DNA from 3 places in the Blastococcus sp. SYSU DS1021 genome. Region 1 is predicted to be linked to each of the others. Evidence: predicted binding sites of a transcription regulator. Region 1 holds the regulator's gene; each other region holds the start of a gene.
What was found. The regulator LexA, encoded in region 1, represses DNA repair genes until DNA is damaged. The targets are predictions, from matches to a motif close to TCGAACANNTGTTCGA.
Positions count from the first base shown of each region.

Region 2: ruvC (crossover junction endodeoxyribonuclease RuvC) is a predicted target of LexA. The motif match lies at 6,390-6,405, and genes of this name have one in related genera.
Region 3: dnaB (replicative DNA helicase) is a predicted target of LexA. The motif match lies at 5,551-5,566, and genes of this name have one in related genera.

Region 1 is NZ_JBJHAL010000012.1:40,125-50,482, reverse strand. Features, by position in the region: gene ACI8AP_RS11010 (vitamin B12-dependent ribonucleotide reductase) at 1-1,262, opposite strand, end outside; gene nrdR (transcriptional regulator NrdR) at 1,407-1,928, opposite strand; gene ACI8AP_RS11000 (hypothetical protein) at 2,445-3,203, opposite strand; gene ACI8AP_RS10995 (LysM peptidoglycan-binding domain-containing protein) at 3,329-3,841, opposite strand; gene lexA (transcriptional repressor LexA) at 4,047-4,814, shown strand; gene ACI8AP_RS10985 (hypothetical protein) at 4,818-5,861, opposite strand; gene ACI8AP_RS10980 (phosphatase PAP2 family protein) at 5,833-6,555, opposite strand; gene hflX (GTPase HflX) at 6,614-8,104, opposite strand; gene ACI8AP_RS10970 (hypothetical protein) at 8,219-8,425, shown strand; gene dapF (diaminopimelate epimerase) at 8,430-9,302, opposite strand; gene miaA (tRNA (adenosine(37)-N6)-dimethylallyltransferase MiaA) at 9,299-10,255, opposite strand; gene ACI8AP_RS10955 (hypothetical protein) at 10,252-10,358, opposite strand, start outside.
Region 2 is NZ_JBJHAL010000007.1:37,299-47,656, forward strand. Features, by position in the region: gene thrS (threonine--tRNA ligase) at 1-59, shown strand, start outside; gene ACI8AP_RS07000 (HIT family protein) at 56-637, shown strand; gene pgsA (phosphatidylinositol phosphate synthase) at 638-1,255, shown strand; gene ACI8AP_RS07010 (phosphatidylinositol mannoside acyltransferase) at 1,252-2,196, shown strand; gene ACI8AP_RS07015 (glycosyltransferase family 4 protein) at 2,196-3,410, shown strand; gene ACI8AP_RS07020 (hypothetical protein) at 3,422-3,973, shown strand; gene pdxS (pyridoxal 5'-phosphate synthase lyase subunit PdxS) at 4,022-4,930, shown strand; gene pdxT (pyridoxal 5'-phosphate synthase glutaminase subunit PdxT) at 4,927-5,556, shown strand; gene ACI8AP_RS07035 (YebC/PmpR family DNA-binding transcriptional regulator) at 5,553-6,314, shown strand; gene ruvC (crossover junction endodeoxyribonuclease RuvC) at 6,423-6,995, shown strand; gene ruvA (Holliday junction branch migration protein RuvA) at 6,971-7,630, shown strand; gene ruvB (Holliday junction branch migration DNA helicase RuvB) at 7,627-8,751, shown strand; gene yajC (preprotein translocase subunit YajC) at 8,900-9,211, shown strand; gene secD (protein translocase subunit SecD) at 9,226-10,358, shown strand, end outside.
Region 3 is NZ_JBJHAL010000014.1:66,404-76,761, forward strand. Features, by position in the region: gene ACI8AP_RS12220 (transglycosylase domain-containing protein) at 1-628, shown strand, start outside; gene ACI8AP_RS12225 (glycosyltransferase family 87 protein) at 743-2,152, shown strand; gene ACI8AP_RS12230 (deoxyribonuclease IV) at 2,132-2,935, opposite strand; gene rpsF (30S ribosomal protein S6) at 3,289-3,576, shown strand; gene ACI8AP_RS12240 (single-stranded DNA-binding protein) at 3,579-4,067, shown strand; gene rpsR (30S ribosomal protein S18) at 4,167-4,403, shown strand; gene rplI (50S ribosomal protein L9) at 4,415-4,861, shown strand; gene dnaB (replicative DNA helicase) at 5,651-7,021, shown strand; gene ACI8AP_RS12260 (Ig-like domain-containing protein) at 7,269-9,197, shown strand; gene ACI8AP_RS12265 (fatty acid desaturase family protein) at 9,328-10,358, opposite strand, start outside.

The DNA of each region.
Region 1 (10,358 bases):
TCGGCGAAGCAGATCGAGATGTCCATCGCGGTGATGACCAGCTCGACGGCCTTCACGAAGTTCTTGGCGTCGAACGTGCCGTCGTCCTTGAGGAACTTCATGAGGTTCAGCGACGCCAGGTTGCACGAGCTGTTGTCCAGGCTCATGTACTCCGAGCACGGGTTGGACGCGTTGATGCGGCCGGTCTCGGGGTTGGTGTGCCAGTCGTTGATCGTGTCGTCGTACTGGATGCCCGGGTCGGCGCACTCCCAGGCGGCCTGGGTGACCTTGCGGAACAGCGACTTGGCGTCGACGGTCTCGATGACCGAGCCGTCGAGGCGGGCCCGCAGGCCGAACTCGTCGCCCTCCTCCACCGCGCGCATGAACTCGTCGGAGACGCGGACCGAGTTGTTGGCGTTCTGGTACTGGACGCTGGTGATGTCCTTGCCACCGAGGTCCATGTCGTACCCGGCGTCGCGCAGCGCGCGGATCTTGTCCTCCTCGCGCGCCTTGGTCTCGATGAACTCCTCGATGTCGGGGTGGTCGATGTCGAGGACGACCATCTTCGCCGCGCGGCGGGTGGCGCCACCGGACTTGATGGTCCCGGCGGAGGCGTCGGCGCCGCGCATGAAGCTGACCGGGCCGGAGGCCGTGCCGCCGGAGGAGAGCAGCTCCTTGGAGGAGCGGATGCGGGAGAGGTTCAGGCCGGCACCGGAGCCGCCCTTGAAGATCAGGCCCTCCTCGCGGTACCAGTTCAGGATCGAGTCCATCTCGTCGTCGACGGCGAGGATGAAGCAGGCGCTGACCTGCTGCGGCGCGCTCGTGCCGACGTTGAACCAGACCGGCGAGTTGAAGCTGAAGTACTGGTGCAGCAGCATCCAGGTCAGCTCGTGCTCGAAGACCTCGGCGTCGCCCTCGGTGGCGAAGTAGCCGTGCTCGCGGCCGGCCTCGGTGTAGGTGAGCACCACGCGGTCGATGAGCTGGCGCAGGCTGGTCTCGCGCTGCGGGGTGCCGACGGCGCCGCGGAAGTACTTCGTGGTGACGATGTTGGTGGCGTTGATGCTCCACTCGGCCGGGAACTCGACACCGCGCTGCTCGAAGTTGATCGAGCCGTCCCGCCAGTTGGTCATGACGACGTCACGACGCTCCCAGGTCACCTCGTCGTACGGGTGCACACCAGCGGTGGTGAAGACGCGCTTGATCTTGAGGCCCTTGGCCCGGCTGGGAGTCTTGGCGCTGCGGCGGGGGCGGGCGCCGGCCACGCGGTCGTCGGTCTCGGTCATGGTGTGGAGCTCTCCCTGGTCGTGTGTCGCGTGGTGCTTCGCGGGGCTGCGCGGTGGTGCTGCGCGGTGGTGGATCGGGGGCTGGGGAAGAGCCGCGATCGGTAACTGCTCGAACTGCTGTCTATCGGGTGGCACCGACAGTTCTCAGGTGCCGGCGCCGGTGCCGGACGGAACGGGTCGCCGGGGCTCGGGCGGGCCCGTCTCCCCCGGCGGCGCGGCGGGCTGCCGGGCCTTCAGCTCGGCGATCTCCCGCTCGAAGTCGGCCACCGAGGTGAAGGAGCGGTAGACGCTGGCGAACCGGAGGTAGGCCACCTCGTCCAGCTCGCGCAGCGGGCCGAGGATGGCCAGGCCGACCTCGTGGCTCGGCACCTCCGCCGCGCCGCTGGCGCGGATGGCGTCCTCCACCTGCTGGGCGAGGAGCTTGAGCTGGCCCTCGTCGACCGGCCGGCCCTGGCAGGCCCGCCGGACGCCGGCAACCACCTTGCTGCGGTTGAACGGCTCGCTGACGCCGTTGCGCTTGACGACGGCGAGCACCGCCTCCTCGACGGTGGTGAACCGCCGCCCGCACGCAGGACAGGAGCGACGACGCCGGGTGGTGGCGCCCTCGTCGGCCTCCCGCGAGTCGATGACCCGACTGTCGGCGTTGTGGCAGAACGGGCAACGCACGGTGGTTCACCTCCCTTCGCGCCGCGCCCGCCACCGGCCGGCTGTGCACTCCCCTGGGGACATCCGGTGGATGCGCCGGGGACAACCTGAGGACCAGCCTGTGGACGGGCTTACAGCTCTGTAACTACTAGATGTAGGGGAACCCTAGGACGGGCCACACAAGATGTGCAAGTGATCGTTCCGTCGGCGTGTTCCGCCCCGACACTGCGGTGCGCAGGCGGAACAGCGGTCCCCAGCTGTCACAGGACACGCCGCGACGACGCGCCGAACTCCGTGCCCGACGCTCCCCGGAGAGGGTGCCGAGCGCGGCGACACACCGCAGGAACGACCCGGGGACGCTCGCCCCGGCAAGGCTGTGCGCTCATGCGCGGTTCCGACCCGCAGAACCACGCGCCGGCCGCACACCGATCGGCGAACTGGGCGGTCCGCACCCGGCCACGGGCGACCCGGCGGGCACGCGACGGCGGCGCCGAGCACCCCCGCGGGGTCGACGCGGCGAGGGCCGCCGAACGACGATCAGACGCTGACCGCGCCGCCCACCCGGGGCCGCCGCGAGTGCGGGATCTGGTCACTCAACCGCATCGGGCGGGTCAGGAGATCCTGGTCGACGTCGGCCGGCGGGGTCCAGCCGCTCGCCGTGGAGCGGGTCTCGACCGTGCTCGCGGAGCGGGCCGCGGGCACCGACCAGCCACCGCCCCGCGGTCGGTCCTCACGGGTCGGGGACTGCGCGTCCGGCGCGCTCTCGACGACGGCCGGGAAGAGGTCGGTGTCGGCGGCGCGGTGCCGGCCCACGACCGGGCCGGACTCGGTGGCCGGAGCGCGGTGCCGACCCGGGGGCGGCACCGGCACCGGCACCGAGGACGCCGGCGCGGCCTGCACGGCGTCGCTCTCCGGCGCGCGCCGGCGACCGCCCGGCCGCTGGGCACCGGTTCGCGGCTCGCAGCGGTCGCGCAGCAGCGGCAGGCTGGCGGTCGCCTCGACATCGGTCGACGGACCGTCACGCAGCGGTGCCGCTGACAGGGAGGCGGGCATCGCCTGCGTCACCGGGGACACCTCGACGGCCGGCGACTCCGGGAGCCGCACATCCCCCAGGTCGATCCAGAGCGCCTGCTCCTCGCCTCCGGCGACGACCCGCACCCACATCTGGCACGCGCCGGAGTCGTCGTGTCGCCACCCCAACAGCTCCCCCGCACACCAGGCACCCGCCTGGTGGACCTCGACGGCCTGGGGACGAGTGGTGAACACGGCGGCGCGGTTCTCCATGACGCTGGACACGGACGTACCGTAGGTGGCCGACCAGCACGCACGGTGAACGTGCCTGTACTGAGGGTTGACGAAGTCGCCGGGCCGCGTTGTGAACACCTCGCCCTGGCGCGCAGGCACCGAGCCCTACGGGGCCGTCAGGGCAGGACGAGGACCTGACCAGGCGAGATGGCCGCGGAGCCGAGCCCGTTCAGCCGCTGGATGTCGACGACGACGTCGCGGACATCGCGCCCGTCGGCGACCGCGCCGGCGATGGACCAGAGCGTGTCACCCGGCTCGACGATCACATTGGTCGTCCCCATGAGCTCCAATCCGCCACCCGCATCCCCGAGGACGGCGCTGCCGAGGACGATCACGCCCGCGGCGAGGAGGAGGGTGAGGACCGCGAGCACACGACGGCCGCGCGACGTCAACCGGAGCGGCGGCTGCTCCACCCGCTCCCGACGCCCCCGGCCGGGCGATCGCCCCACCGTCGCCCGTGGGCCGCTCATCCTCCCGCGAGCCGGCGCGGGCAGAGGTTCGGGCATCTCCGCGTAGGAGCGAGGCGGCGGGAGCACCCGGAGACGCCGGGCGGGTGGCGGACCGGCGCGCCGCTCCCCCGGGTCGACCGACACCTGGCCGCGGACCCGCAGTGCCGTGCTGCTCGTCATGTGTTCAGCCCTCCTGGCCGGCACCCGCCGGACGCGAACGTGTGTTCGATTCGAACGCTTGTCCGATGTCTACCGGATGGGACCGACACTTGGGGAGCGACACGGGAAAGTTTCGAACACCTGTTTGAAGTGGCCGCCGATCGGCGCTACCGTTCCTCCGACGACGAGGGTCGAGAGCTGCGCGGGCAGCCGGCGAGGAGGAGACGTGGCGGACTCGAGCAGGACGTCCGGCAACCGGGGCGGCACCGCGGGCGTGGCCCCGGGGACGGCGGACGGTTCGGCGTCGGTACGGGCCTTTCCCGACCGCGCGGCCGATGGGGACGGGCTCACCCAGCGGCAGCGGCGGGTGCTCGAGGTGATCCGCGACTCCATCGACCGGCGCGGCTACCCGCCGTCGGTGCGTGAGATCGGCGAGGCCGTCGGGCTGTCCTCGGCATCCTCGGTCGCGCACCAGCTCTCGGTGCTGCAGAAGAAGGGCTGGCTGCGGCGCGACCCGAACCGCCCGCGCGCCCTGGACGTGCGACTGCCCGGGGATGCCGGCCGGGCCACCGCCGCACCGGTCGAACCCCCCGTGGTCGGCGACGGCGTGCAGGCCGCCGCGCCCGCCTATGTCCCGCTCGTGGGCCGGATCGCCGCCGGTGGCCCAGTGCTCGCCGAGCAGGCGGTGGAGGACGTCTTCCCGCTGCCGCGCGAGCTGGTCGGCGAGGGAACCGTCTTCATGCTCAAGGTGGCCGGCGACTCGATGGTCGAGGCCGCCATCTGCGACGGCGACTGGGTCGTCGTCCGCCAGCAGCCGACCGCCGAGAACGGGGAGATCGTGGCGGCGATGATCGACGGCGAGGCGACGGTGAAGACCTACAAGCGCCGGGACGGTCACGTGTGGCTGCTGCCGCACAACCCGGCCTACGAACCGATTCCCGGAGACGAGGCGACGATCCTCGGGCGGGTGGTGTCGGTCCTGCGCCGGGTCTGAGGGTCAGGTCCGGCGGCGCAGTTTCCCGCCCACCCAGACCACGAGAGTGGCGACGACGGCGGCGATCAGCGCCGAGGCGATCGGCGAGCGGTCCGAGCGGGTGAGTTCCGCGAAGGACGGCAGCGGGTCCTCCGCGGGAGTCGGCTTCGCGGCGGCGGTCGCGGCGGGCAGGGGAACCACGGTGACGGCGCTGGGCAGGCCCTCGCTCGCGACCACGAGCGCCCGGTTGTCGGCGGAGAAGCTGACGGCCTCGCCCTGCGGCGACTCGGGGAGCGCCACCCGCACCGGTTCGCCGGCCAGCGCACCGGGCACGTCCGAACCGGACAGCGGCCACACGTAGGCGTCCGTGTAGGTGCGCAGCGCCAGTGCGCTCCCGTCGCCGGCAACGGCACCTCCGGTGATCAGCAACTGCCCCGCACGACCCACGGGGCCACCCGGGGTTCCGGTGAGGGTGACGTTGACCGTGCCCACCCGCTCCATCGGCACAGTGCCGCCGTCGACGAGCGCGGCGGCGGGCCGGTAGACCCCGCTGGAGCCGAGCACTTCCTTGGTCACGAGGTACGGCGTCCCGTCCGGGGCCAGGAGCAGCGCCTCGGCGTCGTGCGCGCCGTCGGGGTAGGTCAGCCGATGCAGCGCTGCCGCGCCGTCGGGCCGGAGGACATGCAGCGCGACGGTGGCACGGCTCGTGCCGTTGTCACCGGTGTCGGCGATCCAGACGCTCCCGTCCGAGCCGACGCCGAGGTCTTCGGGGTCGAAGGGGTCCGCGGCCCCGGCCTGCACGTCGACCACCGCACAGGCGGCATCGAGCCCGAGGACTTCGACCCGGTCACCGCCGTCGTTGAGGGCGAGCATCTGCTCTCCTACCACCACCAGGCCGGACAGCTCGGCGAGTCGGGGGTCCGTGATGGCGCACCGGACCTCCGGCGCCGGCTCCTCCGCCGACGCGGACCCGGGGACGAGCACGGCCAGGGCGCCGGTCAGGGCGCTCGCGACGACGAGCCGACGCCGCCGGGCGCGGCTAGGAACTCGCTTGGCCTGCTCGGGCACGTACCAAGCGTGACAGAACCATCGCGTCCAGTGCATGAACCACGCCCAGGAGGACGATCCCGACAGCGGCGCCCACGACCGCGTCGGTGACCCAGTGGAAGTCCAGCGACACCATCGCCGCGCCAGTGGCGACCGGCCCGACGACGCTCAGCCACCAGAAGGTCCGCTGTACCGCCGGCGGGAGCCCGTACTCGACCGCCTGCCAGCGGGCCACCCCCCACATGAGCACTGCGTTGGCGACGTGACCGGAGGGGAACGAGGCGCCGTCGGCGTGGAAGAAGTAGGAGCCCGGGAACGCCGGCGCCGTCCGCCCGATCCCGTGCTTGATCGCGTACACCCCGGCGGTCAGCACCCCGAGCGCCAGCAGCACGCGGAGGGCCGGCATCCAGGTGCCGCGCCGCCACAGCAGGTAGCCGACCAGGCCGGCGAGGACGACGAGGATGGTCACGCGCCCGCCGAGCTGCGTGACCACCCACACCGCCGGGTAGCCCGGCGTGTCCCTCAGGCCCCAGTCGCTGACGATCTCCGACACCCGGAGGTCCATCCGCTCCGACGGCCCGTGGCGGAGCAGGTCGGCGGTGATGAGGACGCCGACCAGCAGCGCCACGGCGACCAGCCACCACGGCGGCCGGCCGGGCGGGACCACGGGGGCGGCGCGCGGTGACTCGGCCACCCGCACCGCGCCCCTGGTCACGCCGCCACCGTACCGGCCCGTGACCGGATCGTGATCCGAGCCGATCGACCGCCCCAGCTCAGCCCACCGGGACCGCGAACTCCTCGAGCACCGCGGCGAGGGCGCCGTCCACCCGCGCGGTGAGCCGTGTGCCGCCGTCCTCGTGCCGCTCGCCGAGCACCTCGCCGTCCCGGTGCACCCGGGCCACGAGATCACCGCGCTCGTAGGGCACGAGCACGTCGACCTCGACGTCGGGGTGCGGCAGCCGCTCGGCCACCAGCTTGCGGAGGGCGTCGATGCCGACGCCGGTGCGGGCCGAGACCCAGACCGCGCCCGGCAGGGCCTGGCGGAGGGTGAGGATGTCCTCCTCGCTCATCGCGTCGACCTTGTTGACGACGATGACCTCCGGCACGGCGGCCGCGTCGATCTCGCTCAGCACGACGTGGACGGCGTCGATCTGACCGAGCGGATCGGGGTCGGAGCCGTCGACCACGTGCAGCAGCAGGTCCGCCGCGGCGACCTCCTCCAGCGTGGAGCGGAACGCGTCCACCAGCTGGTGCGGCAGGTGGCGCACGAAGCCGACGGTGTCGGTGAGCGTGTACTCCCGGCCGTCCGGCGACTGCGCCCGGCGCACCGTCGGGTCGAGGGTGGCGAACAGCGCGTTCTCCACCAGCACGCCGGCGCCGGTGAGCTGGTTGAGCAGGCTTGACTTGCCCGCATTGGTGTACCCGGCGATCGCCACGCTCGGCACGGCGTTGCGTCCCCGGCTCGCCCGCTGGGTGGCGCGGGCGGTCGCCATGCCGGCGATCTCCCGGCGCAGCTTGCTCACCCGGGCGCGGATGCGCCGGCGGTCGGTCTCGATCTTCGTCTCACCCGGTCCGCGGGTACCGATGCCGCCACCGCCGGCGACCCGGCCACCGGCCTGCCGGGACATCGACTCACCCCAACCGCGCAGCCGCGGCAGCATGTACTGCATCTGGGCGAGCTCGACCTGGGCCTTGCCCTCCCGGCTCGTCGCGTGCTGGGCGAAGATGTCGAGGATCAGCGCCGTCCGGTCGACGACCTTGACCTTGAGCACCTTCTCCAGCTGGTTGAGCTGGCCGGGGGTGAGCTCACCGTCACAGATGACGGTGTCGGCGCCGGTGGCGGCGACGATGTCGCGGATCTCGTTGGCCTTGCCCGAGCCGACGTAGGTGGCAGCGTCGGGCTTGTCGCGCCGCTGGCTGACCGCCTCGAGCACCTGCGAGCCCGCCGTCTCGGCCAGGGCGGCCAGCTCGGCCAGCGAGCGGTCGGCGTCGGCCTGGGTGCCCTCGGTCCAGACGCCGACGAGCACGACGCGCTCGAGTCGCAGCTGCCGGTACTCGACCTCGGTGACGTCGGCGAGCTCGGTGGAGAGACCGGCCACCCGGCGCAGGGCGCCGCGCGCCTCGAGCGCGTAGGAGCCGGTGGTGTCGTCGGCCTCGGCCCACCGCCCGGTGGGCGCGGAGCGGGTGTCGAGGTCGGCCTGCTCGTCGAGGGGCAGGGCGTCGGGGGCGGTCGTCATCGTCTCCAGCGTGGCACGGTCCTGCATGGAAAGCACCTGAGTTGTCATCGCCCGGTACAACGCATCGACGCCCCGGATGCATCCCGACCGGCGGCAGGGGTAGGGCCAGCGCGACGAACGCGACGCACGGAGGAGGAACCGATGAGCGAGAGCGGATCGAGCCGGCTGGGTTCGAACAGCGAGCTGGACGACCCGGGCCGGGACCCCGAGGGCATCGGCGGCCCGCCGCGCAACCCGATGGGTGCCGGCGCCGACCAGGACAGCGGCCGGGGGGCGCCACCCACCCCTCCGGCCACCGGCGACGACGACGCGATGGTCCCGCTGCCGCCCGACGACGACCGCCGCTGACGCCTCAGGCCCGGAGCCACTCCGGGCACAGCGTGCCGGCCGACACCAGCACGGCCGGACCGCTGAGGACCGTCGTCCCGGGGGTCACCTGCACCGACAGGCGGCCCCCGGGGACGTCGACGACGACCGTGCCCTCGTCGGCGCCCGCGGCACGCAGGGCCGCGTAGGCCGCGGCGCAGGCGCCGGTGCCGCACGACCGCGTCTCGCCCACCCCGCGCTCGCTGACCCGCAGCCGCACGTGGGCACCCGGCTCCAGGACGTTCACCAGCTCGACGTTGACGCCCTCCGGGAACAGCCCCTCGTCGAACGCCGGGGTACCGGTCAGGTCCAGCTGCTCGACGGGCACGTCGGTCAGGCAGGCCAGGTGGGGGTTGCCCATGCTGACGGCGAGACCGGCGAACGCCCGGCCGTCGAGCAGCGCCTCGCCCTCGCCGAACGGGCGGGCGGGGCCCATGTCGACCCAGTAGCCGCCGTCGGCACCGGCGCCCACCCGGCGGGGCCCGCCCCGGGTGCCGACGAGCAGGCCGTCGGCGCAGGCGGCGCGGTCGACGAGCCCCTCGCTGATCAGCGCGTGCAGGAACAGCCGGATGCCGTTGCCGCACATCTCCGCGTAGGAGCCGTCGGCGTTGCGGTGGTCCATGAACCACTCGCACCGGGGCAGGTCCTCCCCCAGCACGGCGGGAGCGTCGGGCACGTGGGCGCTGCGCACCAGCCGCAGCACGCCATCGCCCCCCAGCCCGGCCCGGCGCTCGCACAGCCGCCGCACCATGGCGGCATCCAGCCGGTCGCCGGCCCACACGGTGCCGTCGGGGTCGGGCAGCACCACGAAGTCGTTCTCGGTGCCGTGCCCGAGCAGCACGCGCGGCGAGGAGGTCACGGATCGATCGTACGGCCGGTGATCACCCCGGTCGCTGCGTCGGCCAGGTCGGCCCGGGCGGCGTCGAGCCACATCGTCGCGGCGTCCCGCCGGAACCAGGACCGCTGCCGACGCACGAACCTGCGGGTCGTGGTGACGGTGCGCTCGCGTGCCTCCTCGGCCGACAGCGCGCCGTCGAACTGGGCCAGCACCTGGGCGTAGCCGAGGGCGCGGGAGGCCGTCGGCCCCTCGCGGAGCCCGTCGGCGGCGAGCGCCGCCACCTCGTCCACGAACCCCGCGGCCCACATCCGGTCGACCCGGACGGCGATCCGTTCGTCGAGCTCCGCGGGTTCGCGGTCCAGCCCGAGCACCACCGCCGGGTAGTGCGGGCGCGGCTCGGGGAGCTCGGCGCGGAACGGCCCACCGGTCAGCTCGATCACCTCGAGAGCGCGCACGATCCGCCGGCCGTTGCTGGGCAGGACGGCCGCGGCGGCGGCCGGGTCGAGCCCGGCCAGCCGGGCGTGCAGCGCGGCCGGACCGGCGTCCGCGAGCTCCCCCTCCAGGCGGGCGCGGACCACCGGGTCGGTGCCGGGGAACTCCAGCTCGTCGAGGACGGCGCGCACGTACAACCCCGAGCCGCCGACGAGCAGCGGCACGGTGCCGGCGGCCCGCAGCCGGTCTATCTCGGCTCGCGCTCGCCGCCGGTACTCGGCCACCGATGCCGGTTCGCGCACGTGCCACAGGTCGAGCAGGTGGTGCGGCACCCCGCCGCGCTCGGCGAGACCGGGCTTGGCGGTGCCGATGTCCATGCCGCGGTAGAGCTGCATCGAGTCGGCGTTCACCACCTCGCCGCCCAGCCGCCGGGCCAGCTCGACGGCGAGCGCGGTCTTGCCGGTCGCCGTCGGGCCGACGATCGCGACCACCGGCGGCGGGGTCGGGACCACTGGTCCGCCGCCGCCGGGCGCTCCGCTCACGCGACCACCCAGTCGGCGACCGGGTAGCCCACCCCGAACGGCGCCCCGTCGTACCGCAGCCGCGCGGTGACGTGCCGGCCCGCGAGCGCGGCTCCCACCGCCC
Region 2 (10,358 bases), on a different contig from region 1:
GGGTCGCGGCCCGCACCAACGCCGACCCGATGGCGGACACCGCGGCGGTCCCCGGATGACCGGAGAGCCGCACGAGCCGTACCGGGTGGCGGTCTCCTCCGACGACGGCGGTCCGGCGACGGTGTTCGAGCACCTGTGGACGCCCTACCGCATGGCCTACATCCGCGGGGAGGGGAAGCCGACGGGCGCGCACGACTGCCCGTTCTGCGTCATCCCCACCCTGGAGGACGCCGCCGGGCTGGTCGTGGCGCGGGGGGAGACGGTCTTCGCCGTCCTCAACCTGTACCCCTACAACGCCGGCCACCTCATGCTGGTGCCGTACCGGCACGTGCCCGACTACACCGACCTCACGCCGGCGGAGGTCGCCGAGCTCGGCGCCTTCACGCAGACGGCGATGCGGGTGGTGCGGGCGGTGACCGGTGCGCACGGCTTCAACATCGGGATGAACCAGGGTTCCGTCGCCGGCGCCGGCATCGCCGACCACCTGCACCAGCACGCCGTGCCGCGTTGGGGCGGGGACACCAACTTCATGCCGGTCATCGGGCTCACCCGCGTGCTCCCGCAGGTGCTGGGGGAGACGCGCGCCCTGCTCGCCGCCGCCTGGGCGGACCACCACGCCACGAGCCCGGAGGCCTGAGTGCTCGGCGTCAACGCCCGCCCCGTGGTGGCCAAGGTGGTCAACCCGCTGGCCGTGCGGCTGGCCCGGCTCGGGGTCACCCCGGACATGGTCACGATCACCGGGACCGTCGGGGCGATCGCCGGCGCCGCCGGGCTCATCGCGACCGGGCACCTCTTCTGGGGGGCGTTCACCGTCACGGTCTTCGTGCTGCTGGACATGCTCGACGGCGCGCTGGCCCGCCTGCGCGGCGGCGGCTCGGTCTTCGGTGCCGTGCTGGACTCCACCGGTGACCGCGCCGCCGACGCCGCAATCTTCGGCGCGCTGATCTGGTGGTTCGCCGGGAGCGGGGACAACCGGCTCCTCGTCCTGCTCGCGCTGCTCTGCCTGGTGCTGGGCGTCCTCACCTCCTACATCAAGGCGCGGGCCGAGGGGATGGGGCTGTCCTGCGACGTCGGCGTCGTCGAGCGGACGGAGCGGCTGATCCTGGTGCTGACCGGCACCGGCTTCACCGGGCTGGGCATCCCGTACGCCGTCCACGTGGCGTTGTGGGTGCTGCTGGCCGGCAGCGCCGTCACGGTGGCCCAGCGGGTGCTGACGGTGAAGCGGTCCGCGGACGGACGGCGGATCGAACCGTGAGCGGCGCTCGGGAGCGGCTGGCCGGTCGGCTGTCCGACGCGGGGTACGCAGCGGGGTGGCGGGCGGTGCGCATGCTCCCGGAGCCGGCCGCGCGGTCACTGTTCGACCGGGCGGGGGAGTGGGCCGCCGGTCGCGACGGCCGGGGCGTCCGCCAGCTGCGCGCCAACCTGCGGGTGGTGACCGGCGGGCGGCTGTCCGAGCCGGAGCTCGCGGAGCTGACCCGCCGGGCGATGCGGTCCTACGCCCGCTACTGGCAGGAGGCCTTCCGGCTGCCGACGCTGACCGCGGAGCGGATCCGGCGCGACAGCGTGGTCCCCGGGATCGAGCACATCGCGCGCGCCCGCGCCGAGGGGCGCGGGGTGATCGCCGCCCTGCCGCACAGCGGCAACTGGGACGCGGCCGGCGCCTGGTTCACCGATTGGCTGGACGGCCCCTTCATGACCGTCGCCGAGCGGCTGCGCCCCGAGTCGCTGTACCGGCGGTTCCTCGACTACCGCGAGTCCCTGGGCTTCCGGGTGGTGCCGCTCACCGGTGGGGAGCGGCCGAGCTCGGAGGTCCTGCGCGAGTGGCTGGCCGACGGCGGCGTGGCCTGCCTGCTGGTCGACCGCAACCTCGGTGCCGGCGGTGTCCCGGTGACGTTCTTCGGCCGGGCGGCCACCATGCCCGGTGGCGCAGCGCTGCTGGCCGAGCGCACCGGTGCCGCCCTCGTGCCGGCGGTCTGCCAGTTCACCGCGACCGGGTGGCGGATGTGCATCTCGCCCGAGGTGCCGGTCCGGGGTCCCGGCCGGCTCGCCGACCGGGTGGGGACGGCGATGCAGCAGGTGGCCGACGTGTTCGCCGCCGGGATCGCCGAGCGTCCCGAGGACTGGCACATGCTCGGCCGGATCTGGCCCGACGTGCCGGCCGATCCGGTCGCGCCCGGCCGGGGGGGCGCGGACTGATGCGCATCGGCCTGGTCTGCCCCTACCGCTGGGACGTCCCCGGTGGTGTCCAGTACCACGTGCGCGATTTCGCCGTGACGCTGCGCGGGATGGGCCACCACGTGGAGGTGCTCACGCCCGCGCAGCACGAGGAGTCGGTCACCGACCCCTTCGTCACCTTCGCCGGCCGCACCGTCCCGGTCCCGTACAACGGCTCGATGGCGAGCCTCCAGTTCGGCCCCGTGTCGGCCGCGCGGGTGCGCCGCTGGCTCCGGGAGGGCCGGTTCGACGTCGTCCACGTGCACGAGCCGGCGACCCCGTCGGTGTCCCTGCTGGTCTGCATGATCGCGACCGGGCCGATCGTGGCGACCTTCCACGCGGCGACGACCCGCTCCAAGTGGCTGGCCGCCGTCGGCCCCATGACGCGGCCCTGGCTGGAGAAGATCAGCGGCCGGATCGCCGTCTCCGACTTCGCCCGGCGCGTGCAGGTCGAGCACCTGGGGGGCGACGCCGTCATCATCCCCAACGGCGTGCACGTGCCGTTCTTCGCCGACGGGCCGCCGCTGCCCGGCTACGGCCGGGGGACGGGCGCCCCGCCCACCATCGGCTTCGTCGGGCGGTTCGACGAGCCCCGCAAGGGGCTGCCGGTGCTGCTGGCGGCGCTGCGCACCGTCGTCCGGACCCACCCGGCGGTGCGGCTGCTCATCGCCGGACGCGGTGACGCCGACCAGCTGTGGTCCATGGTGGGCACCGAGCTGCGGCCGCACGTGACCCTGCTCGGGGAGGTCTCGGAGGCGGACAAGGCGGCGCTGCTGCGGAGCGTGGACGTCTACTGCGCACCCAACCTGCTCGGTGAGTCGTTCGGCGTGATCCTCATCGAGGCGATGGCCGCCGGGGCGCCCGTCGTCGCCAGCGACCTGGACGCGTTCGTCCGGGTGCTGGACGACGGGGCCGCGGGAGTCGTGGTGCGACGCGACGACCCGGCCGCGCTCGGCCGGGCGCTCGCGGACCTGCTCGCCGACCCCGCCCGGCGCGCCGAGCTCGCCGCGCGCGGCTCCCAGGTGGCCGCGCGCTACGACTGGCAGGTGCTCGCCCGCCGCGTCCTGGCGGTGTACGAGACCGTCCTGCCGCCCGGCGGCGGCGTGGTGACCGCGGCGCCCGAGGACGAGTTCCCCGGCGTGCCGCCGACAGGCACCGCGGCCGGACCTCCCCGCATACGGCGGCCGCGCCGCTAGCCTCGGGGACCGTGACGTCCCTGGCCTGGTTGCTGCTCGCCGCCGGAGTGCTCCTGCTCCTGGTGGTCTGGACCGGCTGGACGCTCACCCGGCTGCGGCGGCTGGACGCCCGGGTCGACCGGGCCTGGGCGACGCTGGACGCCCAGCTGCAGCGCCGCGCCGGGCTCGCCGAGGAGCTGGCCCGCCACCACCCAGCGGCCCTCGCCGCCGAGGTCCGGCTCGGCCTGGTGTCGCACGCAGCGGAGGCGCGCGCGGCCCGCGACGCGGGGGACCGCGAGCTGGCGGAGAACGCGCTCGGGCACCAGCTGCGCGAGCTGCCGCCCGGCCTGCCGGGCGTCCCCGCGGCGCTGCGCGCGGACCTGGCGGGCACCCAGACGCGGGTCGCCCTGGCCCGCCGGTTCTACAACGACGCCGTGCGCGACACCCGCGAGCTGCGCGGCCGGCGCTTCCCCCGTTGGGCGGGCCTGCACCGCACGCGCCCGCTGCCGCGCTACTTCGACATCGACGACCGCCTGGGCGACGTGACCAAGGACGCCGACGTGGCCGGCCGCCTCGCCGGCTGACGCCCGTAGGGTGGGGGACCCCCGTTCTCGACCCCAAGGCGGAAACCTGTGACGACGCAGCCCGACCCGTCCGTCGCCCGGACCGGTACCGACCGCGTGAAGCGCGGCATGGCCGAGCAGCTCAAGGGCGGCGTCATCATGGACGTCGTCACGCCGGAGCAGGCCCGGATCGCCGAGGACGCCGGCGCCGTGGCGGTGATGGCGCTGGAGCGGGTGCCGGCCGACATCCGCGCCCAGGGCGGCATCGCGCGGATGAGCGACCCGGACATGGTCCAGGGGATCGTCGACGCCGTCTCCATCCCCGTGATGGCCAAGGCCCGCATCGGCCACTTCGTCGAGGCGCAGGTGCTGCAGTCCCTCGGTGTGGACTACATCGACGAGTCCGAGGTGCTCACCCCCGCGGACGAGGCGCACCACATCGACAAGCACGCGTTCACCGTGCCGTTCGTCTGCGGCGCCACCGACCTCGGCGAGGCGCTGCGGCGCATCTCCGAGGGCGCGGCGATGATCCGGTCCAAGGGCGAGGCCGGCACCGGCAACGTCGTGGAGGCCACCCGGCACATGCGGTCGATCCGGGCCGGCATCAAGGCGCTGGGCACCCTCGACGAGAGCGAGCTCTTCGTGGCCGCCAAGGAGCTGCGGGCGCCGTACGACCTGGTGGCCGAGGTGGCCCGGCTCGGCAAGCTGCCGGTGGTGCTGTTCACCGCCGGTGGCATCGCCACCCCGGCCGACGCGGCGATGATGATGCAGCTGGGCGCCGAGGGCGTGTTCGTCGGCTCGGGCATCTTCAAGTCCGGCGACCCGGCGCAGCGGGCGGCGGCCATCGTGCAGGCGACGACGTTCTCCGACGACCCCGACGTGATCGCCAAGGTCTCGCGCGGGCTGGGCGAGCCGATGGTCGGGATCGACGTCTCGACGCTGCCGGCGGCCGAGCGCTACGCCACCCGCGGGTGGTGACCGCCCCCGTCATCGGGGTGCTGGCGCTGCAGGGCGACGTCCGCGAGCACCTCGCGGTGCTGCGGGCCGAGGGGGCCGAGCCGCGGCCGGTGCGCCGGCCGGAGGAGCTGGCCGGCGTCGACGGGATCGTCGTCCCCGGCGGGGAGTCGACGACGATGGGGACCCTGGCCGGGCGGTTCGGTCTGCTCGAGCCGCTGCGCGCGGCGGTGCGCGCGGGGCTGCCCGCCTACGGGACCTGCGCGGGCATGATCCTGCTCGCCGACCGGCTGGTCGGCGCCCCGCCGGGGCAGCCGACCGTCGGCGGGCTGGACGTGACCGTCCGGCGGAACGCCTTCGGCCGGCAGGCCGACTCCTTCGAGACCCGGGTCGAGCTGGACGGGCTCGGCGGGGGCCCGCTGCACGCCGTCTTCATCCGCGCGCCGTGGGTGGAGGAGGCCGGCCCGGGGGTGCAGGTCCTCGGGCGGGTCGTGGGCGGTGCGGCCGACGGTAGGATCGTCGCGGTCCGCCAGGGCGACGTGGTGGCCACCAGCTTCCACCCCGAGCTGACCGGGGACCGCCGGGTGCACGCGCTGTTCGTCGACATCGTGCGCGCTCACCTGGCCGACGCAGAGAGGGGAGAGCCGTGAGCGGCCACTCCAAGTGGGCGACGACCAAGCACAAGAAGGCCGGGATCGACGCCAAGCGCGGCAAGCTCTTCGCCAAGCTGATCAAGAACATCGAGGTCGCCGCCCGCACGGGCGGCGGTGACCCCGCCGGCAACCCGACGCTCTTCGACGCCATCCAGAAGGCGAAGAAGAGCTCGGTGCCCAACGACAACATCGACCGCGCGGTCAAGCGCGGATCGGGCGCCGAGGCCGGTGGCGTCGACTACCAGGGCATCACCTACGAGGGCTACGCGGCCGGCGGTGTCGCGGTGCTCATCGAGTGCCTCACCGACAACAAGAACCGCTCGGCCATGGAGGTCCGCACCGCCATGACCCGCAACGGCGGGTCGATGGCCGACCCCGGCTCCGTCTCCTACCTCTTCTCCCGCAAGGGCGTGGTCGTGGTGCCGAAGTCCGGCGACGTCGACGAGGACAGCGTGCTGATGGCGGTGCTGGACGCCGGCGCCGAGGAGGTGCGCGACCTGGGCGACACGCTCGAGGTCATCTGCGAGCCCGGTGACCTGGTGGCCGTGCGCACCGCGCTGCAGGAGGCCGGTATCGAGTACGACTCGGCCGACGCCGGCTTCCTGCCCAGCGTCCAGGTGGAGCTCGACGAGGACGGGGCGACCAAGGTCTTCAAGCTCATCGACGCCCTCGAGGACCTCGACGACGTGCAGAACGTCTACGCCAACTACGAGGTGCCCGACGACGTCATGGAGAAGGTCACCGCCGACGCCTAGAAGGACCCCGGTGCCGATTCGTCAGATCACCTGGCGTGTTGACGGGGTCCGGTCGGGGGCTGCGGTTAGCCTCGGTCGAACACCAGTTCGGCTGACGGGAGCGTGACGATGCGGGTGCTCGGTATCGACCCGGGCCTCACCCGGTGCGGGTGGGGCGTGGTCGACGGGCGCCCGGGGGCGCGGCCGACGGTGGTCGGCGTCGGCGTGGTCCGCACCATGGCCGAGCTCGACCTCGAGCTGCGGCTGCTCGAGCTGCACACCGCCGTCACGGCGCTGTTGCGCGAGCACCGTCCCGACGTCGTGGCGATCGAGCGGGTGTTCACCCAGAACAACAAGGGCACGGCGACGGGCACGGCGCAGGCGGCGGGCGTCGCCGCGCTGGCCGCCGCCCAGGCCGACCGCCCGGTCGCCTGGCACACGCCCAGCGAGGTGAAGGCGGCGATCTCGGGCAACGGCCGCGCGGACAAGGAGCAGGTCACCCTCATGGTCACCCGGGTCCTGGGGCTCGCCACCGCCCCCAAGCCGGCCGACGCCGCCGACGCCCTGGCGCTGGCGGTCTGCCACGCGTGGCGCGGCCCGGCGCAGCAGCGGCTGCGGACCGCCGCGATCGCCGGCGGGATCGGCGCGCCGGTGCGGTCCACCGGCACGCTGCCCCGGTGGACGGGGGTGGCGGCCCGATGATCGCCAGCGTGCACGGCCGGGTGGCCGCGGTGGGGCCCGACGGCGCCGTCGTCGAGGTCGGCGGGATCGGCCTGGCGGTGCAGTGCACCCCGGGGACGATCGCCCGGCTGCAGGTGGGGGAGGCCGCCCGGCTGGCCACCAGCCTGGTCGTGCGCGAGGACTCGCTCACCCTCTACGGCTTCGCCGACGACGACGAGCGCCAGCTGTTCGAGCTGCTGCAGACGGCGAACGGCGTCGGGCCGCGGCTGGCCCAGGCGGTGCTGGCCATCCACCCGCCGCGGGAGGTCCGCCGCGCCGTCTCGATGGCCGACGTCAAGGCGCTCATGCAGGTCCCCGGCATCGGCAAGAAGGGGGCCGAGCGGCTCATCCTCGAGCTGCGCGACCGCCTCGGCTCGACCAGCACCGACACCTCGCTGGACGCGCCGGCGCCCGCCGGGCTGCCGGCGGTCACGCCGGTGGCCCCGTGGCGGGACCAGCTCACCTCGGCCCTCGTCGGGCTGGGGTGGAGCGGCAAGGAGGCCGAGGGGGCGGTCGCCCAGCTGGCCCCGGTGGCCGACGAGCAGCTCGCGGCGACGGGGAGCGTGGAGGTCGCGGTGCTGCTGCGGCGGGCGCTCCAGCTGTTGGGTAGGTCGTGACCGCGCCGTTCGACCGGTCGCTGACCGGTGAGCTGGCCGCCGAGGCGGCGCCGGAGTGGTCGGTGTCGCCGCAGGCGGGGGACGAGGAGCGGGTCGTCGAGTCGGCGCTGCGCCCGCACTCGCTCGACGACTTCATCGGCCAGCCCAAGGTCGCCCGCCAGCTGGCCCTGGTGCTCGAGGGGGCGCGCCGCCGTGGCCGCACGCCCGACCACGTCCTGCTCTCCGGCCCGCCCGGGCTGGGGAAGACCAGCCTGGCGCTGATCATCGGCTCCGAGCTGGGCACCTCGGTGAAGATCACCAGCGGGCCGGCGATCGAGCGGTCCGGCGACCTCGCCGCGATGCTCTCGAACCTGGCCCCCGGCGACGTCCTCTTCATCGACGAGATCCACCGCATCGCCCGCCCCGCCGAGGAACTGCTCTACATGGCGATGGAGGACTTCCGGGTCGACGTCGTCGTCGGCAAGGGCCCCGGGGCGACGGCGATCCCGCTGGAGATCAACCCGTTCACGCTGGTCGGCGCCACCACCCGCGCCGGGCTGCTCACCGGCCCGCTGCGGGACCGGTTCGGCTTCGTCGGCCAGATGGAGTTCTACGAGCCGGCCGACCTGCAGCGGGTGCTGGCCCGCAGCGCGGCGCTGCTCGGGGTGGAGCTGACCGACGAGGGATCGGCGGAGATCGCGGGGCGCTCCCGCGGGACCCCGCGCATCGCCAACCGGCTGCTGCGCCGGGTGCGCGACTACGCCGAGGTGGAGGCCGACGGCCGGGTGACCCGCGAGGTCGCCGAGGCCGCGCTGGCCCTGTACGACGTCGACCACCTGGGCCTGGACCGGCTGGACCGGGAGGTGCTGGACGCGCTGGTCGGCAAGTTCGGTGGCGGGCCGGTCGGCGTCGCCACCCTGGCGGTGGCCGTCGGCGAGGAGCCGCACACGGTCGAGGAGGTGTGCGAGCCGTTCCTGGTGCGCGCCGGGCTGCTGGCCCGCACGCCGCGCGGGCGGGTCGCGACCGAGGCCGCCTGGGCGCACCTCGGCCGGCCGCTGCCGGCCGGCGGCGGCGCGCTCGGCCGGGTCACAGCAGACCCACAGGCACCGGGGTCGTCGTCAGAGACCCTGTTCGACGCCTAGACTCCCGGACGCTGGCGCGCAACTCGCAGGCCGGGCCGTGCGCGTCCCGCCTGGTCGCCGTGCGTACGGCAACCGATGCACCCGAGCGGTCCCGTCCCGGGCCGCACCCACCGCGAGCAACCAGTCGCGGAAGAGAGGCACACCTGTCGTGGAGTACTTCCCGCTGATCATGCTGGCCCTGCTGGCCGTCGTGCTGTTCGTGCTGCCCGCGCGACAGCGCAAGAAGATGCAGGAGCAGCACGCGGCTCTGCTGGCCTCCCTGACCGTCGGCACCCCGGTCATGACGACCAGCGGCATGCACGGCACGGTGGCCGGGGTCGGTGAGACCACCATCGACCTCGAGATCGCGCCGGGTGTCGTGGCGACCTTCGCCCGCCAGGCGATCCTCGAGGTCCGCCGCCCGGCCGGGACCGCGCCGTCCGACGAGGACCCCGCGCGCCCGGCCGACGGCACCGTCTGACCCGGGGGACCTCCGTGGCCAACCGCACCCTCCCCGCGGGGCGCTACTTCGGCGCGTTCGTGCTGATCGTCGCCCTGCTCTACGGGCTGGTCTTCTTCACCGGGGACACCCGGACGCCGCAGCTCGGCCTCGACCTGCGCGGCGGCACGACGGTGACCCTGACCGCCCGCACCCCCGACGGCCAGGCGCCGGCCCAGGAGGACCTGGAGCTGGCCCGGCGGATCATCGAGCAGCGGGTGAACGGCCTCGGCGTCGCCGAGGCCTCGGTGGTCACCGAGGGCGACTCCAACATCATCATCTCGGTGCCCGGGGACGACGGCGAACAGGCCCGGGAGCTCGGTGCCACGGCGCAGCTGCGCTTCCGGCCCGTGTTGGAGGTGGCCCCCGCCGGCCCCGCCGAGGAGGAGCCCGGCACCGACGCCGAGGCGACCGAGGGGGAGACGGCCGACGGGAGCGCCGCGGAGGACACCGGCGACGCGGCGGAGGACCCGGCGACCGGCGACGGCGCCGTCGCCGACCCCACGCTGCCCGACCCGGACGCCCCCGCCGTCACGCAGGAGGAGGCCGCCGCCGAGTTCGCGACGCTGACCTGCGACGCGGAGGAGCTGCTGGGCGAGGTGACCCGGCCCGAGGACTTCGTGGCCGCGTGCAGCGAGGACGGCACCGTCAAGTACCTGCTCGGCCCCACGATCATCGAGGGCACCGAGATCGACGACGCCAACGCCGCCACCGACCCGACCGACGGCAGCTGGATCGTCCTGCTGGACTTCCGGTCCGGCGGGCGGGAGACGTGGGCCAACTACACCGCGGCCAACGTGGGGTCGAACGTGGCCTTCACCCTGGACGGCCGGGTCGTCTCCGCGCCCACCATCCAGGGCGCCATCAACGGCCAGACCACCATCCAGGGCAGCTTCGACCAGGAGTCGGCCACCGAGCTGGCCAACCAGCTCCGGTACGGCGCCCTGCCGCTGACCTTCACCCAGGCCACCGCCCAGTCGATCTCCACCGAGCTCGGCGAGGAGCAGCTGGAGGCAGGCCTCATCGCGGGCGCCCTCGGCATCGCGCTGGTCTTCGTGTACGCGCTGGTCTACTACCGGCTGCTCGGCCTCGTCATGATCGCCAGCCTGATCCTCTCGGCGGTGGTCGT
Region 3 (10,358 bases), on a different contig from region 1:
CAGCAAGACCGGTACGCAGGGGCTGAACCGCGAGGACAACTCCGACGCCTGGATGGTCGGCTACACCCCCTCGGTCTCCACCGCGGTCTGGATGGGCACCGAGTACCGCGAGCCGATCCGGACGACCCAGGGCCAGATCATCTACGGCGCGGGGCTGCCCGGTGCCATCTGGCAGGACTACATGAACGCGGTGCACGCCGGCACCCCGGAGGAGGACCTGCCCGACCGGCCGCTCATCACCGGCGACACCGGTCAGGGCGTTCCCGAGCCGACGACCGAGGCGCCCGCGCCGGTGGACACCCCTGCGGCCCCGCCGTCCACGTCGACCCCGAGCGCACCGACCTCGAGCGCCCCGGCCACCACGACGCCGAGTACCGGCGGCACCGGTGGCACGGACGGCACCGGTGGCACGGACGGCACCGGTGGCACGGACGGCACCGGTGGCACGGACGGCACCGGTGACACGGACGGCACCGGGGGAACCGGCGGCACGGGCGGGACCGGCGGGACCGGGGGCACCGGGGGAACCGGGGGAACGGGCGGCACCGGGGGAACGGGCGGCACCGGGGGAACCGGCGGCACCGGGGAAGGCACGCCCGGCCCCGTCGTCCCGCCGCCGGTCGACTGACCGATCACGCACACTGCTGCCATGCGCAGCACGCCCACGGGCCCGTCCGCCACCGCGGACGGGCCCGTGCTCGTTCCACGTGGAACTCAGCGCGGGTCAGCGCCGGATCGCGTGGTGCCCTCCTGGACCGATCCGGTGGTCCGGCAGGCCAGCGAAGCCGTCGGGGGCCCGTGGGGCCGCTTCGCCCTCACCGGCCGTGCGCTCTTCTGGACGCCGCTGCGCGTGTGCCTGCTGTTCGCCACGCTCGCGCTGGCCGTGGCCTGGGTGAAGCAGGCACCGTGCGCCGACGGCGACTGGTCGGGCTCCGTCCAGTACACGCACTTCTGCTACTCGGACACGGTGCCGCTGTTCGGGCTGCACGGGCTCGGCGACGGCGCCCTGCCCTACCTGGACTCCGCCGTCGAGTACCCCGTGCTCACCGGTGGGTTCATGGCGCTGGCCGCCACCGTCGCCGCCGGCTACGACCGGGCCGCGGCGGCGTCCGGGCTGCTGCCCGCCGTCCCCCCGGTGCAGAGCTACTACGTGGTCACCTGTCTGCTGCTGACCGCGTGTGCCCTGCTCGTGCTGCGGGCCACTCTGGCGCTGGCCGGCCGCCGGCCGTGGGATGCGGCGATGATCGGGCTGTCCCCGCTGCTGGTGGTGCATGCCTTCACCAACTGGGACCTGTTCGCGGTGGCGCTGGCCACTCTGGGGATGTGGGCCTGGGCCCGGCGCCGCCCGGTGCTCGCCGGCGTCCTCCTCGGCCTGGGTGCCGCCGCCAAGCTCTACCCGGCCTTCCTGTTGGCAGTCCTCTTCCTGCTCTGCCTGCGGTCGGGGCGGCTGCGGGTATGGCTGCGCACCGCGGTGGCTGCCGTGCTCGCCTGGGCGGTGGTCAACGTGCCGATCGCGGTGCTGGCGCCGGAGAACTGGTCGCGCTTCTTCCGGCTGAACAGCGCGCGGCCGGCCGATCCCGACTCCCTGTGGAACCTGGCGCTGCACGTCGCCGGCGACCAGCTGCTCGACGGCCCGCTGGCCGAGGGGCAGACCCCGACGGTGCTCAACGCTGCCGTCGCGGTGGCGCTGCTGGCCGGGCTCGCGGCCGTCGCATGGCTGACCTTGGCCGCGCCAGTGCGACCGCGGGTCGCCCAGATCGCCTTCCTGCTGGTCGCGGTCTTCCTGCTCACCAACAAGGTGTGGAGCCCGCAGTACTCCCTGTGGCTGCTCCCCCTGGCCGTGCTCGCCCGGCCCCGATGGCGCTCGCTGCTGGCCTGGCAGGCCACCGAGGCGCTGCTCTGGGTGCCCCGGCTGCTCTGGTACCTGGGCACGGAGAACCGGGGGATCGACGTCGAGTGGTTCCTCCTCGCGGTGACCGTCCGCGACGCGGCCGTCGTCGTCCTCATGGCGCTGGTCGTGCGGGACGTGCTGGATCCGGACCGGGACGTCGTGCGCACCAGCTGGCCCGGGGTGGACGACCCGGCCGGTGGGCCGCTGGAGCACGCTCCCGACCGGTTCGTGCTGCGCCGGTCAGCCCAGCGCGTCGCGTAGCAGCCCGATTTCGGCCGCGTGCGCCGCAGCGTCGCCCGGGGTCTCCAGGATCACCGGGCAGCCGGCAGCGCGCGCCACCTCCACCAGCACTTCGCGGGAGATCTCCCCGCCGTCGAGCGGCGCGTGGCGGTCGCGTCCGGAGCCCGCGGCGTCCCGGCTGTTGTTCAGGTGGACCAGGTCGATCCGGCCCGTCACCGCGCGGACGGCGTCGACGGCCGCGCCGAGGTCCCAGCCGGCGGCCCAGCCGTGGCAGGTGTCCAGGACGAAGCCGGCCCCGTACTCGCCGACGGCCTCCCACAGCCGGCCGAGCGCGTCCAGGTCGCGGGCCATCGCGTTGCCGCCCCCGGCGGTGTTCTCGATCAGCACGGGCACGGGGAAGCCGCCCTGCTCGGCCTGACGGGCGAACGTCTTGCGCCAGTTGTCGACGCCCACAGCCGGGTCGTCGCCGGCCAGCACGTGCCCGCCGTGGACCACGAGGCCGCGCGCGCCCACCTCCGCCGCGGCCTGGGCGTGCTTGCCCAGCAGCGTCCGGCTGGGGATGCGGATGCGGTTGTTCGTCGTCGCCACGTTGAGCACGTAGGGGGCGTGGACGAACAGCGCGAGGCCGGACTCGCGCAGCTGCGCGGCATCGGGGCGGGGAGGTGGCGCCTTCCACCCCTGGGGATCGGCGAGGAAGACCTGCACCGCGTCGGCGCCGACCTCCGCCGCCCGGGCCAGCGGGCCGGGGACGGGTGCGTCGTCCGCTCCGGTGCCCACGTGTACGCCGATGGGGTGCACGGCCATGCTGATCTCCGGTTTCTCGACGGGATGCGGGTTCACCCGTATCGCGCACGTCACGTCATCGTCGAGGCCGTGACCGGGGTGATCCGCCGGTCGTGGTGTCGCCTCGACGTGGAGCTAGCAGAACATGGCAACGGGTCGCCTTCGTCGCTCGGCCCGCCGGGGCCGCCCCGAGCTCGCGAGGGGGTGGGGAGGGACGGGGTCCCCCACCTGCGGACAGCGCCTGGCCCGCCCTGCTCCGCCGCTGGTAGCCTGGGTGCGCGCGTTCCGGCTCCTGCCGGGGCGCGCGACGCGTGTACGACCCTCCTGCTGCAGATTCCCTGCAGCCGCGAAGACCAGAGGAGGTGGGGTTCTCCGTGCGTCACTACGAACTGATGGTCATTCTCGACCCCGACCTGGAGGAGCGCACGATCGCTCCCTCGCTCGACCGGTTCCTGACCGTCGTCACCAACTCCGGTGGCACCGTCAAGACCGAGATCTGGGGCCGTCGCCGCATGGCCTACGAGATCAAGAAGCACGTCGAGGGCATCTACGCGGTCGTGGACATCCAGGCCGAGCCGGCCGCGGTGGCCGAGCTCGACCGGCAGCTGAACCTCAACGAGTCGGTCCTGCGCACGAAGCTGATGCGGCCCGAGGTCCACTGACCATGGCCGGCGAGACCGTCATCACCGTCATCGGCAACCTCACCGCCGATCCGGAGCTGCGCTTCACGCCGTCGGGCGCTGCCGTCGCCAACTTCACCGTGGCCTCGACGCCGCGGACCTTCGACCGCCAGTCGCAGGAGTGGAAGGACGGCGAGGCGCTGTTCCTCCGCTGCAACGTGTGGCGGCAGGCCGCGGAGAACGTGGCCGAGTCGCTGACCCGTGGATCGCGGGTCATCGTCAGCGGTCGCCTCAAGCAGCGCTCGTTCGAGACGAAGGAAGGCGAGAAGCGCACCGTCGTCGAGCTCGAGGTCGACGAGATCGGCCCCTCCCTGCGCTACGCCACCGCCAAGGTCACCCGCGCCTCGCGCGGTGAGGGCGGCGGCGGCTTCAGCGGCGGCGGCGGTGGCGGCGGTGGTGGTTTCGGCGGTGGCGGCGGGGCGAGCGACCCGTGGTCGACGCCCGCCGGGCCGTCGGACGAGCCGCCCTTCTAAGAGGACCCTCCTGCCCCCCACGCCTCGCTCCGCTCGGCGTGGGCCCCTGCAGGAGGGCCACCCCAGGTCACCCACGCACTTCCCTCACTGGAGATATCAGTGCCCAAGCCCCCTGTTCGCAAGCCCAAGAAGAAGGTCTGCCAGTTCTGCAAGGACAAGGCGACCTACATCGACTACAAGGACACGACCCTGCTGCGGAAGTTCATCTCCGACCGCGGCAAGATCCGTGCCCGCCGCGTCAGCGGCAACTGCAGCCAGCACCAGCGGGACGTCGCCACGGCCGTGAAGAACAGCCGTGAGATGGCCCTGCTGCCCTACACCTCGACGGCGCGCTGATCATGAGCACGATGAAGCTGATCCTCACGCAGGAGGTCACCGGTCTCGGGTCCTCCGGTGACACCGTCGAGGTCAAGGGCGGCTACGGCCGCAACTACCTCCTGCCCCGCGGGCTGGCCATCGTCGCCACCCGGGGTGCGGAGAAGCAGGTCGAGTCGCTGCGCCGGGCGCGTGCCACCCGCGACGTCCGGTCGCTCGAGGAGGCGCAGGCCGTGGCCGGTCGCCTGTCCGGGCTGACCGTCCAGGTGCCGGCGCGCGCCGGTGACGGTGGCCGGCTGTTCGGCCGGGTCACCACCGCCGACGTCGCCGCTGCCGTGACCGCCGCCGGTGGCCCGGAGCTCGACCGTCGCCGGATCGAGCTGCCCAGCAGCATCAAGACCACGGGCCAGCACACCGTCACCGTGCGGGTGCACCCGGAGGTCAACGCTCAGCTGACCATCGAGGTCGTCGCCAGCTGATCGAGGCCCCTCTGCCGCCCGCCGCTCGCGACGGGACCGGGCAGAGGGGCGCCCCGTCCGCGCTCTCCCCGTGCTCGCTCGGGGTGAGCCATCGGACGAAGGCACCGCCCACGAGGGGCGTCGGACGCAGGTCCGGCGCCCCTCGTGGCGTCTGCGGGGCCTGGTCCCCTGACGCCTCCGCCGTGCCCCTGCCGGACCCCCCTGCTCGGCGTGGCCGGCCCGCCGGGTGCCCTGAGGACCGCTCTCGCGCCGTCCGACCGGGGCAGGGTGCCCGGGAGGGCGGGGATCAGCCGGAGCCCGCCACGGGGGCGCTGGGGCGGTCATCGCGCGCCGTCCACGAGGTGGCCGGCCGGTCACGACGCCACGTCCGGAAGGTGGCCGGCCGGCCTCGCGGAGGGGACCGGTGCACCGGTGTGGCTCCTGGTACGACACCTCGGATTTTCTTTCTGGGTTTTCTCCGTCCACACCCGGTGGGCAGCGTCCCTGCAGGTCAGCTGGCGGGTGACCGCCGGCGCGGAGCGGCTGTCCCCGTACTCCTCCACATGTCGACATGCGTCCGTCCACCGACTTGTCCACAAGTTGTGCAGATCGGTGTGCACACCGGTGGTGGACGTGGCCCGCGCTGCTTCCTAACGTCCTCTCCGGCCACCGAGCGGACGTGACTGTCAGTCCCCTCCGGTAGGCAGGAGCCGAACAGGTGTTCGGCATGGCGCCGTCCGCCGAGCTCGCGTACTTCCCCTGCGCGTGGTGGTGATGCGGGCGCGCCCGCAAGGAGATGGAGGTACCCCCGTGGCGGTGGCCGACGAGTTCAGCCGACCGTCCGCGACAGCGCCGGCGTACGACCGGCAGCCGCCGCAGGACGTCGCGGCGGAGCAGTCGGTGCTCGGCGGCATGCTGCTGAGCAAGGACGCGATCGCAGACGTCGTGGAGGTGCTGCACGGCAACGACTTCTACCGGCCGGCGCACCAGGTGATCTTCGACTGCATCCTCGACCTGTACGGGCGGGGTGAGCCGGCCGACGCGATCACCGTGGCCGCGGAGCTCAACCGCACCGACCAGCTGTCGAAGATGGGCGGCGCGGTCTACCTGCACACGCTCATCCAGTCCACGCCGACGGCGGCCAACGCCGGCTACTACGCCGCGATCGTCGCCGAGCAGGCGGTGCTGCGACGGCTGGTGGAGGCCGGTACCCGGGTCGTCCAGCTGGGCTACGGCGCAGCCGGTGGGAAGGGCGACGTCGACGACATCGTCGACCGGGCCCAGCAGGAGATCTACGACGTCACCGAGAAACGCATGAGCGAGGACTACTCGCGCCTCGAGGACGTCCTCCAGCCGACGATGGACGAGCTGGACGCCATCGCCTCCCGCGGCGGCACGGCCCGCGGTGTGCCCACGGGCATCCGCGACCTCGACGAGCTGACCAACGGCCTGCAGGCGGGCCAGATGGTCGTCATCGCGGCCCGTCCCGGCGTGGGCAAGTCGACCCTGGGGCTGGACATCGCCCGGTCGGCGACGGTGAAGCACGGGCTGCCCGCGGTCATCTTCTCGCTGGAGATGAGCAAGCACGAGATCACCATGCGTCTGCTGTCGGCGGAGGCGAAGGTGCCGCTGCACCACATGCGCGCCGGCTCCCTCTCCGACGAGGACTGGGCCAAGCTCGCGCGCCGGATGGGGGAGGTCGCCGACGCCCCGCTCTACATCGACGACTCGCCGAACATGACGATGATGGAGATCCGGGCGAAGGCGCGGCGGCTCAAGCAGCGCAACGACCTCAAGCTCGTGGTCATCGACTACCTGCAGCTGATGACGTCGGGCAAGCGCGTCGAGAGCCGCCAGCAGGAGGTCTCGGAGTTCTCCCGTGCGCTCAAGCTGCTGGCCAAGGAGCTCGAGGTCCCGGTGATCGCGATGTCGCAGCTGAACCGTGGGTCGGAGCAGCGCCAGGACAAGAAGCCGATGCTCTCGGACCTCCGCGAGTCCGGCTCGATCGAGCAGGACGCCGACATGGTGATGATGATCCACCGCGAGGACATGTACGAGAAGGAGTCCCCGCGGGCCGGCGAGGCCGACATCATGCTGGTCAAGCACCGCAACGGCCCGACCGCCAACGTCACGGTCGCCTTCCAGGGCCACTACAGCCGCTTCGTGGACATGGCGAACTGAGCCGCCCGGCTGTACGGCTGGGCGGGGCCCGGGACCGGTCGGTCCCGGGCCCCGCGGCATCTGGGGGGCACGGGGTCCGGTCGTGCTCGGCAATCCGTGCTGGTAGCCCCCGTGATGGGCTGCGAGCACCGTGCACGGACCCATCCGCGCAGCGCAGCGCCACGGTCTGCACCGATGCAGCTGGCAACCATTGTGGCTCGTGTCACCAGTGGGTTAGGAAGAGGTCCCCTCAGGCATAGGAGACCCGTTGTCCTCACATCCCTGGCGCCGGACGACCGCGTCGGTCATCAGCGCCCTGGCTGCGGCGGTGACCGTCACGGCCACCGCCTCCCCCGCGCTCGCCGCCCCCGCACCGGCCCAGCCGGTATCGGTCTTCCCCACGAACGACCTGACCGTTCCCGACCGGCAGCAGCTCACCGGCCTGCGGGTCGCCCTGCCGACGGAGAACTGCGGCACCGTCGTCACCTGCGGTCTCGTCGAGCGGCTCAACCAGCTCGACGGCTTCGACCTCGACCCGCGCATCGCCGTCCGCTTCAGCGCCCCGGTCGACCCGGCCCAGGTCGCCGAGCGGATCACCGTGCGGCAGGAGCGCGGCGGGTGGCGCACCGGCGTCGACCGCGTCGTCTGGGACCCGGCCACCAACACGCTGTACGCCCACCCCGTGGAGCAGCTCGCACCGGGCACCACGTACCGCATCGACGTGCAGGCCGGGCCGGCGAACTCGGCCACCACCGAGACCTTCACGACGCTGAGCGCCACCGACGGACTGCTCGACCTGAACCGGCAGATCCAGTCGAACCGCGCGCTGCGCGAGCTCGGGATCGCGCGCCCCGGGCTGGAGATCGACGGCGTCGTCCCGGTGACGGGCTCGACGGTCACCTTCGTCCCCGACCGGCCGGCTCCCGCCACGCCGGGGGGCACCCCGGCCGGGCCGAGCGTCCAGCCGATCAACCTCCTGCCCGCCGGCAGCACGCTGGTGTTCGGTTCCTACCAGGCACCGTCCTGGCTCACCCCCGACGGCGCCATCACCCAGACGCCGACCCGGGACGACGGTCCGGCGCCGGTCGAGGCCGACCGCCTGCCCTTCGTCGCCGTCCTCCCGCCCGGCCCCGCGCCGGACGGCGGCTGGCCCACCGCAGTCTTCGGGCACGGCTTCACCGGCTCGACGACCAGCGTGTTCCTCGCCGCCCTCACCAACGCCCGCAGCGGCATCGCGACCATCGGGACCAACGTGGTCGGGCACGGGTACGGCCCGGAGAGCAGCTGGCAGATCACCACGGCAGCGGGCGAGACCCGGACGTTCCCGAGCTACGGCCGGGGCATCGACCAGGACGGTGACGGGCTCTTCGGCAGCACCGAGGGCTCCTCGGCCACGGGGGCGGCCGGTGCGGTCTCGTCCCGGGACGCGCTCCGCCAGACCGCGGCCGACATCATGACGCTGGTCCGCTCGCTGGGCGGAACGGACGTCGACGGCGACCGGCGCGGCGACCTGTCCGGCGCGCGGGTCACCTACTTCGGGCAGAGCTTCGGTGGCATCTACGGCACCATGCTCGCCGGCGCCGACCGGGCGATTGCCCGCTCGGTGCTCAACGTGCCCGGGGGCCCGATCAGCGAGATCTCGCGCCTCTCGCCGGCCTTCCGGCCGCTCACCTTCCAGGCGCTCCAGGCCGCGGGTCTGGCGCCCAACAGCCCCGACGCCAGCCGCTGGTTCTTCGAGGAGCAGCTGCCGCTGCGCGGTGAGGGCCCGGTGACCGCGACCGCGCCCGGTGCCCTGGCCATCCAGGACTACCTGGCCAAGGCGACGTGGCTGACCCGACCCGGCAGCCCGGAGACGTTCGCGCCGCTGATCCGGCACGACCGGGTGCTGGTCCAGGTCGCGTTCGGTGACCAGACGGTGCCGAACCCGACGTCCTACACGCTGGTCGACGCCGGTGACCTGTGGTCGCGGACGAGCCTCTTCCGCAACGACGAGGCCACCACCGCCGCGCTCAACCCGCACGGCTTCCTGCTGGACGTCGCGCGGTTCCCGGTGGCCGCGATGCAGGCCCAGGGGCAGGTCGCGGCATTCCTCGGCCGCGGGGAGGTCGTCGACCCCGATCTCGACGGCCCGGTGTGGGAGGTGCCGATCAGCGACCCGACGTTGCTGTGGTCGCTGAACTTCCCCGGCCAGGGCTGATGCCCTGAGCGCCGGGGGGCGTTGCACGCGAGAGGCCCAGGACCACGACGGTCCTGGGCCTCTCCCGTTCACGGCCCTGCCCCGAGGCCCACCCTGAGCGAGCGAAGGGTGAGGTGGGCGGGGTCCTTTCTCAGGCGGCGGCGCGCATCAGCTCGCGGCGGACCTTGGGCCCGCCGGTGGTCATCTTGTACAGCTTGGCCAGCTGCGCCGGGGCGTTCTTCGGCGTCGTCTCGGCGAGCCAGCCGTTGGGCAGCGAGAGCCGGATGACCTTGTGCCACGCGCTCGCGACCTGCTTGTACAGCGGGGCGGAGTGGTAGGTCAGGTCGTAGCGGTCGAAGATCTCCTTCACCCGCGGGGCGATCTCGGCGTACCGGTTGCTCGGGAGGTCGGGGAACAGGTGGTGCTCCACCTGGTGCGACAGGTTCCCGGTCATGATGTGCATGGCCTTGCTGCCGGAGATGTTCGCCGAGCCCAGCATCTGGCGGAGGTACCACTCGCCGCGGGTCTCCCCCTCGATCGAGGTCTTCTCGAAGGTCTCCACGCCCTCGGGGAAGTGGCCGCACATGATGACCGAGTGCGACCACAGGTTCCGCACGACGTTGGCGGTGAAGTTCGCGGCCAGCGTCGGCAGGAACGACGGGCCCGACAGCAGCGGGTGGACGACGTAGTCCTTGGCGGCCTGGTTGCGGATCTTCTTCAGCACCTGCTTGGCGGCAGCCCGGAACTTCGGGTCGTTGCGCCGCTTCTTGGTTGCCAGGTTCTTGCCCAGCTCCAGGTCGTACGCGGCGATCCCGTACTCGAAGAAGCAGGCGTTGATGAAGTTCCACAGCGGCTGCGCCAGGTACAACGGGTGCCACTTCTGGTCCTCGTCGACGCGCATGATGCCGTAGCCGAGGTCGTTGTCCTTGCCGACGACGTTCGTGTACGTGTGGTGCAGCTCGTTGTGCGAGTGCTTCCACTGCGCGGCCGGGCTGGCCATGTCCCACTCCCACGTCGTGGAGTGGATCTTCGGGTCGCGCATCCAGTCCCACTGGCCGTGCAGGATGTTGTGCCCGATCTCCATGTTCTCGAGGATCTTGGCGATCGAGAGGCCGGCGGTGCCGAGCACCCACGCCGGGGGGAACTTGGAGAACAGCAGGACGGCGCGGCTGCCCAGCTCGA